Regions from separate parts of the Brevibacillus sp. Leaf182 genome, predicted to be linked through region 3. Evidence: riboswitches for the same ligand, from Rfam matches in the RefSeq annotation. Region 3 holds a riboswitch; each other region holds the start of a gene.

Region 1 (4,659 bases), on a different contig from region 3:
ACTTCACAAGAAAAAACAGCCCCAGTCCCAGGAAAGTTCGGGCGGAGGCTGTGACGATCATCTTTGTGAAGTTATCTCTAACTCGTTTTCTTGGCCAGGATCTTCATAAAAGAGGCAAGATTCGTTTGTAGCAATGGTGTGAAGGCAGAAACGGAAGCATTTTCAGCAAGCGTATTCATTTGACGAACAAATTCAGTGGCGTCCTTTGTATTTACATTCTCAAAACGGTTAGCGATTTTTGTATTTTTTAAATCAGAGAGAAGTGTAGCTTGTTCGTTCCGGTATTGTGCGATCCAGTCTGGACGATGTTGCAGCTTTTTGACGAATTGAATCAGCATGCTTACTTTCTCTGTTTGATTGGTTGTGGCCGCTTGCATTTTTTTGTAGGCTTCTGGGTCATAACGCTCCATCAGCTTGGACGGATTCACATAGTCGTTCGGCGCCCCCTGCGGTTTTTGCGGAAGCTCTACGTAGCTGACACTGCCAGTTGCAGGGTCAACCTTTCGGGTTTTGGCCACGCCAGCAAGCAGATGGAGGGTATCCAAAAATTCAGCGGCATTTTTTTCATCAGCCATGTATTGGTCTGCCAAATATTTGCCTTGTGTTAAACCCACTTCTATCAAAGCAGCTCTTTCTTCATCGGTGTAGGTGGATTGGGAGTTGAAAAAATTTCGCTCCAGGATGTGGTCAAAGGCCTTGCGAGCCTCGGGTGGTTTATCTGCGAAAATTTTATTCAAACGCTCATTAATCTCTGTGCTAAAGAAAAATTGGACGCTGTGATGTTCGATGGCATCAGCAGGTAGCTCGCGTGCCTTGTGTGAACGAAGGTCTACAGTATCGGGCTTGGGCAATGCCAAACTAGTTCCTGTCACCATTTTAGGTGCAGTTTGGTTAGTTGGAAGCTGGGGGGATAGGTAGCGGGAATACGATTGGATTTGCATGTTCTACTCTCCTCACATGGATTCATGTTCAGTCGTGATGGTAGGAGATCTGGTTTACCTTTTATCAGATGACTGGTATGAGTTGTGAGAACGGAAGGAAACGGATCTCAATTGCTTCTTTTCTATACTATCGGCTATTTTAGGGCAGTTTTTAATATGCTGGCAAACACGAAAAAGGACTCCCGTTTAGATAACGGAAGTCCGTAATTTTTCTTCGATTATTTCGTGTATTCATCCATGCTGAAGTCTACTTGTTCTAGAGGGACGAGCTTGGTCTTTTGGGTGATTTTATAAGCGAGCCAAATGATTAAGAAGAGTGGCAGGCCAATGTAAGAGACCAGGACGCCATACCAGTCGATCGTTCCACCCATGAATGCGGAATAGTTTTGCCCCAAAATAACGATACAGCAAATGATGAAGGCAAAAATCGGACCAAACGGGAACCACTTTGCCCGATAAGGCAATTCGCTTAAGTCACGGCCCTGGGCGATAAACGCTTTGCGGAAACGGTAGTGACTAATGGCAATTCCCAGCCAGGCGATGAAGCCTGACATACCAGAAGCATTCAAAAGCCAAACATACACTTCGCCTTCTCCAAACAGAGAGGACAGAAAAGCAAGGGCGCCGATGAGCGCAGTCAAGATCAGGGCATTGATTGGTACGCCGTTACTTGTTACTTTTGCGAACCATTTTGGTGCTTTTCCTTCTTTCGCCAGGTTCCACAGCATGCGTGTAGAGGCGTACATGCCAGAGTTACCAGCAGACAATACTGACGTGAGAATAACCGCATTCATGACGGATGCTGCAAAAGCAAAACCGGCATTTTCAAATACAATCGTAAACGGGCTGATCGCAATATCCGTAAGGTCGCCACTGATCAGATTTGGATTATCGTATGGAACCAGCAACCCGATGATCAAAATAGCGAGAATGTAGAAGAGCAGGATGCGCCAAAAAATTTGACGGATGGCCTTCGGAATGTTGCGAGCAGGGTCTTCGCTCTCTCCAGCTGCGACACCAACCAGCTCTGTCCCTTGAAAAGAGAATCCGGCAATCATAAAGACACCGAGCAGGGCCATGAAGCCGCCGTTGAATGGCGCGTCTCCTTTGGTGAAGTTTTGGAAGCCGACTGCTTGACCGCCCATAATGCCAAAAATCATCAACACACCCACAATAATAAAGATGATAACCGTTATTACTTTAATCAAGGCGAACCAATATTCAGATTCTCCATAGGCTTTCACAGACAGGAGATTCAAGGCAAACAGCAATCCGAGGAACAAAGCACTCCACAATATCGCTGGGGTATCCGGGAACCAATATTTCATAATGAGTGCGGAAGCTGACAGCTCGACGGCAATGGTAATGGCCCAGTTGTACCAGTAGTTCCAGCCGAGAGCAAAACCGAGAGATGGATCGACGAACCGTGTGGCATACGTCGAAAACGAACCGGAAACAGGCATGAAGGCCGCCATTTCCCCCAAGCTGGTCATTAAAAAGTAAACCATGATACTAATGGCAAGATAGGCGACTAAAGCTCCACCAGGTCCGGCGGAGTGGATCGAGCCTCCACTCGCAAGAAACAATCCCGTCCCAATCGAGCCGCCGATGGCAATCATCGTCAGGTGTCGGGCTTTTAAACCACGTTGCAATTGATTTTGTGACATAAGCTGCTTGCACGACCTTTCTTGATTTTTGAGAAGGAAGGTCGGAAACGAAAAAACCGCCATAGCCAAAAAAATGGCATAGGGCGGTATCATCCAATCCCCACCAAGCCTTCACTGAAGATAGCTCACCACGTTTGCTTGGCATGCAAACGTGACAGTTCTGCCCCTTTCGAGTACAGCCCCAACCCAATCGCACAGAGACGCGATATGAGCTTCGGCGGATTTTCCTTACCTGGAGTCATTGATTTTCTCTGAATCTCGTACAGGATGATATAAAAGCCGCGACCTCTATCCTCACCGTGAAAGATGAGGATAACATGTATGAAATTATGTGATTCATCAACTATAAAGGATTGTTTGTGATTAATCAATGTGAAATTTTGTTATTCAAATGATCGTCTGGCAGGCCAGGAGCCTTGCAGCTTGCGAATTTGGACGATTTGTCCCGTATGAAACGCATCATGCAGGACCAAACTCATCACATTTTGGTAAATGGGCGTATAGGTAGCCATCTGATTTAACTCTTCATCTGTCAGCAAGGAAAGCTTTTCGTGAATGTGGCGGTGGACGCTTTCCATGCGAGCGAGAGTAGCTTGCCAAGCGTCTTCGTCATCGGGACCGCCGGACGGGATGAAGGTATCATCGTTCGTCTCAGCCGATCCAGGAAATTCAGTGCCCATTAGACGATGCAACAGGCGTTCTTTGTAATAAAGAAGGTGGCTGACGTTTTCCCAGATCGTGTTGGCTGCTTCTCCCACAGGGCGCCAGCTCGCCTCGGCTGCTGATACGCCGGAAAGCGCTTCTTTTAAGGGTGGATACCAGTCTTCCTTGTCATACGTACATTCCCATCCGTGCAAAAGCAATTCCTTCCGATTCATAGGCTTCCTCCTCGTCTGTGAAACAGATTGATGAAACGCTATAATAGCAATAAGAAATGAGGTTGTAACCAGTTAAGTTTATTACGGTGGTTACAAATAGAGATTACCATATCCTGTATGATCATACAAGAGAGAAAATGAAGGGTTTCGTCAGGAGAGATGATGATATGGACTGGCTTTGTATCGATTTTTTAAATAGTGATTGGCGGGATTGGCGTGGTTCTGGTCGTGGGGAAAATCGCCTGGAGAACCAGGAATGGCTGTCATCCTTTTTGCAAACATACAAGCTAACCGCACCGCTGCCGATGAATGAGGAGTGTGCCGCTTCACTTTTGCAGTTGCGCGAGCGTTTGCGACGTATGCTGGAAGCAGTTGTCCGTGGAGAGCGATTCCAAGAGGAGGACCTTGCGGAATTGAACAGAGCTTTGGCTCTCGCTCCTTTTCATGTGCAGGTGTTGTATGTAGAAGAGGAGGGTAGCTACAGGCAAGAGCAATCTAGCTCAACAGAGGGCTGGCCCCTCGTCATGGCACAAATTGCAGCCTCTTTCGCGGAGTTGCTTGCCCCGCAGCATCTGGAGCGAGTCAAAATATGTGACAACGAGGATTGCCGCTGGGTGTTTTATGATGAAAGCCGCAACCGGGTGCGCCGCTGGTGCGATGACAAAATGTGCGGAAACCTGATGAAGGTGCGCCGTTTTCGCGAACGGAAAAAGGAGAAAGGGTGATGCTAATAGGCTCACCCTTTTTATCTGTTCTTCATGAAGCGGGGGTCAATTGGATCAGCTTAGGGTAGATGGTCGAGCTTGCTGCTACGATGCCTGTGTTTTTCCAGCAAAAATCATTCCCTTGCGTATCCGTAATTTTGCCTCCGGCTTCCTCTACCAAAAGAGCACCAGCCAGCCAATCATACACCCCTTCACCGTATTCCCAGTAACCGTCGAGTCGTCCGCACGCCACATAGGCAAGATGGAGTGAAACCGCGCCTTGCATGCGGATGGCAAAAGCTTCTGGCATCACTCTCGTCAAGGAATTCGCTGTATACTTTCCGACCAAGAGGTTCATCGGCTCGGAGGAAGCAAAGAGCGTCCCTAGAATGCACTCACTTAGCTGCGATTTGGATAAGGTACTGATTTTTTGTCCGTTTAAAAAAGCTCCACGCCCGTTAATTCCGGT
Region 2 (4,659 bases), on a different contig from region 3:
TGTTGCGTCTTCACTTCAGCGAAGCCTGGCTCCGGTATTTGGTGCAGGTCTCGGCGAATTTGTGTAAACAAGGAAGTCGTCATGGCCTACGCCTCCTTTTTCGTGCCTGTTCTTGCTGTTAATTGTTCCTCAAACACAGCAAGGAAACGGTCCACATCAGCTTTTGTCAACGTCAGAGGTGGAAGCAGACGAACAATGGTTTTCTGTGTCACGTCAACGAGAATTCCTTTGTCAAGCAATGCTTGCTGCAAGTGACTTACCTCCTCCGGGGTGGAAGAGAGCGGAATTCCAACCATTAAGCCTTTTCCGCGAAGGGATTGCAGCTGATCTGGAAGACGCGTTCGCAACGCTTCCAAGCCCGACCACAGGTACGCAATCACTTCTTCTACGTGAGCGATGAAGGCTGGATTAAGCAATTCGTCCAACACGACATTCCCCAGGGCAGCAGACAGTGGTGATGGTGCAAACGTCGTTCCGTGATCCCCCGGTTTGAACTGGTTCATCAGCTTTGGACCAGCGATGACACCGCCGAGTGGAAGCCCTCCCCCTATGCCTTTGGCGAAAAGGATCAGGTCTGGCGTTACGCCTGCATGCTCATAAGCAAACAGCTTTCCTGTTCTGCCCATTCCAGTCTGGATCTCGTCCATGACAAAGAGCATACCTTCTTGTTCACAGATCGCAGCTACCTCTCGCAAGAACGCTTCCGTTAATGGCACGACACCGCCGGAACCCAAGACTGGCTCCATAAGGACCGCAGCGGGCTTTGCTTCCTGGCAAATCGCTCGCAATCCTTCCGTATCCTCCACATCCAGTTCATACACTGGAAAAGCCGGTTGAGGAAAGTCTTGATAGACGTGAGCCTGCCTCGTCAAACGCACTGCTCCGAGTGTTCGCCCGTGAAAGCTGTTGCGTAAGACAACGATGCCTTCACGGCCTGCCCCCTCGTTTTTCGTCCATTTGTGAATCAGCTTGATCGCAGACTCTGTAGCCTCTGCACCAGAGTTGGTGAAAAACACTTTTCCACTAATGCTGTTCCCAACCAAACGCTCAGCCAAACGAATAGCCGGCTTGTTTAGAAATACATTGGAAATATGCAAGAAGCGCTCTCCCTGCTCACGCAGAGCCTGTACAATTCGCGGATGAGAATGCCCCAGAACGTTTACCGCGAGTCCGGTAAACAAGTCGAGATAGCTCTTCCCGTTCGTATCGTACAAGTAATTTCCTTCGCCTTTTTCTATGGCAATCGGAAGTCTTTTGTAAGAGGAGACGATATATTGTTTATCGAGCGAACGCCAGTCCATGTGCACTCTCTCCCTTACAGTTGACGTAGCTCCTGCTTGATCTCTGTCTTGGAACGAGTTTTTTCATCGATTTGCTTGATCACGCGTGCAGGCGTTCCCGCAACTACTACGTATGGAGGTACATCTTCAATCACGACAGCACCCGCTGCAACCACAGCACCTTTTCCTACGCGTACACCTTCCAGAATGACAGCATTTGCTCCGATGACAACATCATCCTCGACAACAACTGGCTGTGCAGATGGCGGCTCGATAACGCCCGCAATAACCGATCCCGCGCCGATGTGGCAGTTTTTCCCGATGGTTCCACGTCCACCTACTACAACATTCATGTCGATCATCGTACCTTCACCGATCACTGCACCGATGTTAATGGAAGCACCCATCATGATGACCGCATTGTTACCGATTGTCACTTGGTCACGAATAATTGCGCCTGGCTCAATACGCGCTTGAATCCCTTTGGTATCCAGCAATGGAATAGCGGAGTTGCGGCGGTCGCTTTCTACTACATAATCTTCAATTTTGTCTGCGTTAGCAGCAAGCACTGGCTCAATCTCTTTCCACTCACCAAAAACAACACCAGTAGGACCAGTAATGAAGGCTTTGGAGCTCGCACCGAAGTCGATTCCCTCCAGGTTCCCTTTCACATATACCTTCACCGGTGTTTTCTTTTCGCTTTTTTGAATAAACGCGATAATTTCGTTAGCATCCATCATGTTCATAGTTACATCCTCCTCAAAATAACAGCATGGTAAATCAAAAAAAGCAATGAGTGCATTCGCTATCTCATTGCTCTTGATACTACATAAGCAAATCATAAATAGCGCTCCACAAAAAGACTTGAGGTCCCTTGTGACAGGATGTTCATTTTTCATGAGACACCCCAGCCTGTGCTACGTAGGGGCATAGCATAAGCTTCGGCGCTTTAGCCTTTCTTCCTTCTCCTGCCCCCTGGCAGATTGCGAAAAGACTTACTCTTCTTCGGCGCACCTCTATTTAGAGTACATTATTATAATTTTATTTAACTCTACCAAAATCAATGAAACGTGGCAATAAGAAAAAAGTTATTGACAACGATTCTCATTTTCATTATTTTATTACTGAGAATGATACTCATTATCTAAATGGAGGTTTTACGTTTTATGAGCATTTTGATGGTATACGCGAGCATGACAGGGAATACTCAGGAAATTGCTGAAGCAATTGCAGAAGGTATTCGTTCAACTGGTGCTGAGCTGGAGATAAAAGAAGTAATGGATGCGAACGCAAAAGAACTAGAAGCTTACGACGGAATCTTGCTTGGTGCCTACACATGGGGCGATGGCGAATTGCCAGACGAATGCCTGGATTTTTATGAGGAAATGGACGATATTGACCTCAGCGGGAAAAAGGTCGTTGCTTTTGGCTCTTGCGACTCCGCTTACGAGCATGTCGGTGCAGCTGTTGATATTTTGCTGAAAAAGGCGAGCGAGCGTGGTGCGGAAACTCCTCTGGAAGGTTTGAAAATCGAGCTTTCTCCTACTGCAAAAGAAGTGGAAGCTTGCAAAGCATTTGGGGTATCGTTTGCTGAATTGCTCGGCTAATTGATGTTTCCCAAATACTCTGGCACATGCTATACTATCAATCCAACTTTTTAAGGAGGATTGATCTCATGACACTACATACGGACGAGATTCTCTTACGGCCTCTCCAACAACAAGACGCAGCCGAGCTCCTAGAGCTTCGGCTGCGTAATCATGACTTTCTCCAACCATTTGAACCGATCCGCCCCTCTTCCTTTCTGACCCTCCCAGGACAGCAAGAACAGATTTCACAAGCACAGAATGATTTTGAACGTGGCACAGCCTATGCTTTCGGCGTATTCAGCCGAGAAGCCAAAAAGATGATAGGACGTGTAGCGTTATCGAATGTCGCGCGGGGCGCGTGGCAAAATGCAACGATTGGCTACTTTATGGATCAGTCATGCAATGGCAAAGGTTATACGACATCCGCAGTAAATCTCGCCCTTCATTTTGCATTTTCTGATGCTAAACTACACAGGGTACAAGCTGCTGTCATGCCTCGCAACCAAGCTTCCATTCGCGTCCTGGAAAAAAACCGTTTTCGCCAGGAAGGACTTTCGTTACGCTATTTGCAAATTAACGGTGAATGGGAGGATCATCTCCTCTACGCTCTTACTGTTGAGGAGTGGTCTCCGTAATTTCCTCGCTCTTTTCGCTCTCACGCAGCCGCTCCAGGATGCGCCGTTTGCGGTACAGCATCATCCCCGCTTCGGCGACATCCTGTACGGTTGAGCGGTTCAAATACGCCCCGAACAAAATACCAGCAATGGGCACCATTTGAAATAACTTTTTCCACCCAAAGTTTTCTGTGTACGTTACCACGACTTCACGCCATCCCTGCAATTGCGCCATTACCTCTCTCTGTGCATTTGGATCATCAAAGCGAGAGAGCTCAGCGAGTATCGCTTTTTTCCCTACGATGTCGGAGGAAGCAAACTGCAAGCATTTGACGACGAACAACCGCTCCCTCTTCTCTTCAGGTCGATAGCCATAGGCAAGAGCCATCTCTTGTAATACTTTTAGGGATGTCCCCATTAATAACGGGATATCGATCGCGAGGGTAAAAATCCCTCCGAAGCCAGTCGTCGCACCTTGTACCGTGGCAAAATTCGCTCGTGAATCCTTTAGCTCCATGGCGACATCATTCATCATCGTAAGCGGTACAGCGGCAATCTCCTCCTTGCCAATAACAGATGTGCCTTGTCCCTCTAACCGTTTACCAAACCGCTTGTAAATCGGTTCATCCTGCACCAAATAAGTTCCACCTGTCTCAAGAAAAGCTGCCATTTCATCTACGGCTTTTCCCAGCTTCTCTTGAACGAATGCAGGCGTAATCCGATCCAACAGAACAAAAGGAAGTCTGCCAAGCTTTTCCCAGAACCACAAGTCGTTCTGATCCTTCTCCCAAGCCTCCACTTCACGTAATGCCGTAACTAATGTCTCCCTGGACTCCCTCAAACCCAATAACCTCCCTGGCTGCTCACTCAGATTCTCCTCGCCTCCACTGACATTGGTTGCGCAAGATGGACTTAATGTAGTCCTGCAACGCTTCCGATGAGGCGTGACAGACGAATTCTTTTTTATTTCTTACGATTCCCAGCTTCAAATGTTTCACTTCCTCTCCTTCGATCCGAAACCCGAACTTTTCCAGGATCGCCTTCTGTTCATTTGTCACAGGACTTCCTCCCCTTGTAGTCGAAAACCCCCATGCCAAAATGCAAGGGGGTCAATCGTTATTTCACTTCGACTGTAAATGTGATCGTTTCTTTTCGCTCATCAACGTCTGTTTTTTT
Region 3 (4,659 bases):
GTATCCTCAGCGATTGAGGCGCTCATCCTCGAGTGCAACCTGATCAAGGAGCACGACCCGCGTTACAATGTCATGCTCCGCGACGACAAGACGTATCCGTACATCAAAATTACGAATGAGGCGCAGCCACGCCTGGAGATTACCCGTAAGGTATTAAAAGATAAAGCCAAGTATTTCGGTCCGTATCCGAATGCCGGAGATGCTTCCGAGGTGAAGAAGCTGCTCGATCGCCTCTATCCGTTGCGCAAATGCCGCAATATGCCCAAGCAGGTTTGTCTTTACTACCATTTGGGACAATGTCTAGCGCCCTGTGTGTACGAGGTATCGGCAGAGGAAAATCAGCGTTTGGTGGATGAAATCAGCCGATTCCTCGATGGTGGCCATGAGGAAATGAAGCAAACCCTCACGGAAAAAATGCTGCAAGCCGCAGAAAACATGGAGTTCGAACGCGCCAAGGAATATCGCGATCAAATCAAGAGCATCGAAGCGGTGATGGAGAAGCAGAAGATCACGTTCACCGATACGGTAGACCGCGACATTATCGGGTTTGCTGTGGAAAAAGGCTGGATGTGCATTCAGGTGTTCTATATGCGAAAAGGGAAGATGATCGAGCGTCAGACGACTTCCTTTCCATACTATGGAAGCGAAACCGAAGACTTCATGTCTTATGTGAGCCAGTTCTACTACGACAAGCAAAATGCGCTACCAAAAGAAATTTTGCTCCCGCAAGAGAGTGAACCGGAGCTTTTGAGTGAGTGGCTGGGCATCAAAGTCCATGCGCCGAAAAGAGGCAAAAAGCATGAGCTTGTGAAGATGGCTTCCGAGAACGCCCGTATTGCTTTGCAGGAGAAGTTCGCCCTGATGTCCAAGGACGATGCTCGTACGGTCCAAGCGGTACACAATCTCGGTCACATTTTAGGCATTCCGGTTCCTCATCGAATTGAAGCGTTTGACAACTCCAACATACAGGGAACAGAGCCTGTGTCTGCGATGATTGTGTTTACAGACGGGCGTCCTGACAAAAAGGAATACCGCAAATTCAAGATCAAAACCGTCGAGGGACCAGATGATTACGGCTCCATGCGCGAAGTCGTTCGCCGTCGATACTCTCGCCTGTTGAAAGAAAACCAGCCTATGCCCGATCTGATTGTGATTGATGGTGGAAAAGGCCAAATCAGCGCGGCTATGGACGTGCTGGAAAACGAGCTGGGTCTCTATATTCCCGTCTGTGGACTCGCGAAGGATGAGAAGCACCGCACTGCTCAGCTCATGTACGGAGATCCGCCAGAGCCTGTGAATCTTAGACGTGATAGCTATGAGTTTTATTTGTTGCAGCGCATCCAAGATGAAGTCCACCGTTTTGTTATTACGTTCCACAGACAATCCCGGACAAAAACGATGCTCTCCTCTCAGTTGGATGAAATTCCGGGTATCGGTGAGAAACGACGCAAGCTGTTGTTCTCTCATTTTGGCTCGTTGAAAAAAATGCGCGAGGCGACCGTCGAAGACTTCCGCCAACTAGGGATCGGCGACAAGCTGGCAAAAGAAATCATCGGGCATCTGCGTAAGCTGGACACATAGCAAATGTAACTTTTGGAATAACCTCTAAAAAGGAATTGATCCATTTTTAGACTCATGATATAATCCGATTCAAACAGAATAGTTAGCCTCACTTCCATTATGGAGTGAGGTAGAGGCGCGAAAACCAAGAGTACCACCCTGAGATCGGGTATCTGTGAAGGGGACGGGAAAGGGGAATTCGCCGAAGTGTGGAGGGAAACCCGCTTTTCTCCATGCTGGGTCTGCGTTGAACAAATGCAGGACTGTCATCTGCACAATGACCAATTGTCAGATGGAGAGCTATCTCACGGTGTGTCAATGTGAGTTTTGATGGTGTTTACTGTCAATCTTCGTTGTCCGCGTGTATTGGGAGGGAGGAACCGGTATGTCGAAACAATAGGCAGCGGCAGGTCTTATTCCTTGTCGGTGCCTTTTTTGTAAAATAAAAATGCAAGACTTTTCCTTATAGAGAGAATAGTGAAAAACCATACAATACGAGATAAATACCAAATTGGATATGAGAAAAAGGGAGAGAAGCCGCATGGGGTTGATCGTGCAGAAATATGGAGGCACCTCTGTAGGTACCATTGAGCGAATTTTACGAGTTGCGGATCGAATTATCAGCTACAAAGAGGAAGGACATGATGTGGTAGTCGTTGTTTCTGCAATGGGGAAATCTACTGACGTGTTGGTAGATATGGCCAAGCAGATTAGCGCATACCCATCCGAGCGTGAAATGGATATGCTGCTGACCACGGGGGAGCAGGTATCGATCGCGCTTTTGTCGATGGCTTTGCATACAAAAGGCTACGACGCCATTTCTCTTACGGGCTGGCAAGCTGGAATCACTACGGAGGCGATTCACGGAAGAGCACGGATCAAGCAGATTGATCCAGAGCGGATTCAATCCGAGCTCGGCCGTGGTCGTGTGGTGATCGTGGCAGGATTCCAAGGGATCAGTGACGAAGGTGAAATTACGACGCTCGGCCGCGGTGGATCGGATACATCAGCGGTTACACTCGCAGCGAGCTTGAACGCTGAGAAATGCGAAATCTTTACGGACGTGTCCGGGGTGTATACAGCTGATCCACGAATGGTTCCAGCAGCAAGCAAGCTGGATACGATCTCGTATGATGAGATGCTGGAGCTGGCGAACCTCGGTGCAGGGGTTCTTCATCCAAGGTCAGTAGAGGCTGCGAAAAAATACAAGGTAAGGCTGGTCGTCCGCTCCAGCTTTACTGCCGAAGATGGTACGTACGTTGAGGAGGTTGCCAACATGGAAACAGGAAGAGTAGTAAGTGGAGTTGCACACGATGAAGATGTAGCCAAAATCACGGTTGTCGGCATGCCTGCCAAGGTCGGGACGCTTTCCCGTCTGTTCAATACGCTGGCGGATAACCAGGTGAACGTCGATATCATTATCCAAAGCTCCTATGATGCGTCTGTTACGAACATTTCTTTTACCGTTGCAGCGGATGACCTGAAAAAAGCACTTGATACGCTGGACAGAAACAAAAACGAGCTTGGCTTTGAAAAAGTCGATTTCGAGGAAGGCTTGACCAAGGTATCGATTGTTGGCTCGGGTATGATCAACAATCCAGGGGTAGCGGCTGAAATGTTCCGCGTCCTGGCAGAAAAAGAAATTTCTATTAAAATGGTATCTACGTCTGATATCAAGGTTTCTTGCGTCATTCCAGCAGCTTTGACGGAGCTGGCTGTTCGCAGTCTTCATTCGGCATATGGTCTGGATGTCGAGGAAACCGCGGTCGTGCACGGAGTATAAAATATGGATGCTCCCTCTCCCTTTGTTATGGGTAGAGGGGGCATTTTCTTCATGACGCCACTTGTACAGATATACGTATGTCTGAAGGGCTTTCCATCTCGATTTTGCTGAACGCTTCTCTTTCTTTCCACCGCTCAATCATACCAGCAATGATTCCAGCCTCAAAAGAAAGACTGCATGTCAGTCTCTCTATAGACTGGTAGCTAAAAATAGAATGAGTGAGCGAATAGACGATAGTTTGCCCGGTCTCCTCCACGACGTCTAGCTGGCCTAATCCGAGCCGTATAAAAGGCATAATCGGGCCTGTTGCAGATTGAATGGGGATTTGGCGGCCCATATTTTTTCCTATCCAATAGAGGATATGGTTTTCACTATCACCTAGCAGGGTGCTGGTCAGCGTTTCACGTAGAAGATGATAGCCAAGATAGGGCATATTCATTCTTTCCGCATAGGGAATGGTCTCCGGTGGCAACAGTGCTGCTAGCTGATCCTTCTCTTTCATATGTGCTTCCCTCCTGTCTGTACTAGATTATGAGGAGGGGCTCACATTCATGACATCGTAATAGAAAAAATAGCTGGACTAAACAAAGTTATTCTATCAATGTATTTAGTACATTGATTGTCTTGACGCTCTGTGTCGACAAGAGTACAATTGGATTTGGTCAAAGTTTTGCCCAACTTTTTCTCGAATTTTGACACATTCCGACAAATTCATATGATCTAGCGAACGCAGTCTTTTTGTGAACAGCGTCAAGATGCTCTTCATAAAATGATCGTGGCGGTTTTGTTATGTCTAATGGGTGCGGCAATGGGTTAGGATATTGGGGAAAGGTCTATCAAAGCGGCCGAAAACCGTTTTGGACCGCTTGCGGTGATGCTTGACGTTTTTCACAGAATTGAGAGTTACATACATTGAAAGGGGGACCATTGTATGGCGAAAGGCCATAGCTTTCTCAGTCACAAGCTACACTCACTTCTTGGTTTGTTTCCGATCGGGCTCTTCCTCGTGTTCCACTTGACCGCCAACTATCAAGCGACTCGTGGGCCTGAAGCTTTCAACCAGGCAGTAGGCTTCATTGAAAGCCTTCCATTTCTGTTAGTACTTGAATTTGCCTTGATCTACCTCCCGATCCTGTTTCACGCAGTTTACGGTCTCTACATTGCGTTCCAAGCGAAGCATAACGTAGGGAACTTCGGTTACTTCCGAAACCAAATGTTCTTGTGGCAACGCGTTACAGGAGTCATTACCCTCATTTTTATTGTTTGGCATGTTTGGGAAACCCGTATCCAAAAAGCACTGGGTGCACACGTGGATT

The links. Region 3 has a riboswitch for lysine ahead of ASG16_RS20480 (aspartate kinase). Riboswitches for the same ligand answer to the same signal wherever they lie in the genome.
Region 1: linked by a shared signal. The riboswitch ahead of ASG16_RS13600 (amino acid permease) and the one ahead of ASG16_RS20480 (aspartate kinase) in region 3 are both predicted to bind lysine.
Region 2: linked by a shared signal. The riboswitch ahead of dapD (2,3,4,5-tetrahydropyridine-2,6-dicarboxylate N-acetyltransferase) and the one ahead of ASG16_RS20480 (aspartate kinase) in region 3 are both predicted to bind lysine.

Annotation. Positions count from the first base shown of each region.
Region 1 is NZ_LMPN02000023.1:44,141-48,799, forward strand. It holds gene ASG16_RS13595 (hypothetical protein) at 78-941, opposite strand; gene ASG16_RS13600 (amino acid permease) at 1,160-2,608, opposite strand; lysine riboswitch at 2,722-2,907, opposite strand; gene ASG16_RS13605 (DinB family protein) at 2,992-3,486, opposite strand; gene ASG16_RS13610 (CGNR zinc finger domain-containing protein) at 3,654-4,211, shown strand; gene ASG16_RS13615 (inositol monophosphatase family protein) at 4,243-4,659, opposite strand, start outside.
Region 2 is NZ_LMPN02000031.1:12,316-16,974, reverse strand. It holds gene ASG16_RS21500 (N-acetyldiaminopimelate deacetylase) at 1-83, opposite strand, end outside; gene ASG16_RS21495 (aspartate aminotransferase family protein) at 87-1,301, opposite strand; gene dapD (2,3,4,5-tetrahydropyridine-2,6-dicarboxylate N-acetyltransferase) at 1,316-2,026, opposite strand; lysine riboswitch at 2,118-2,307, opposite strand; gene ASG16_RS21485 (flavodoxin) at 2,447-2,887, shown strand; gene ASG16_RS21480 (GNAT family N-acetyltransferase) at 2,956-3,504, shown strand; gene ASG16_RS21475 (EcsC family protein) at 3,479-4,324, opposite strand; gene ASG16_RS21470 (hypothetical protein) at 4,347-4,541, opposite strand; gene ASG16_RS21465 (hypothetical protein) at 4,600-4,659, opposite strand, start outside.
Region 3 is NZ_LMPN02000029.1:52,439-57,097, reverse strand. It holds gene uvrC (excinuclease ABC subunit UvrC) at 1-1,581, shown strand, start outside; lysine riboswitch at 1,684-1,871, shown strand; gene ASG16_RS20480 (aspartate kinase) at 2,102-3,343, shown strand; gene ASG16_RS20475 (YslB family protein) at 3,393-3,845, opposite strand; gene ASG16_RS20470 (succinate dehydrogenase cytochrome b558 subunit) at 4,275-4,659, shown strand, end outside.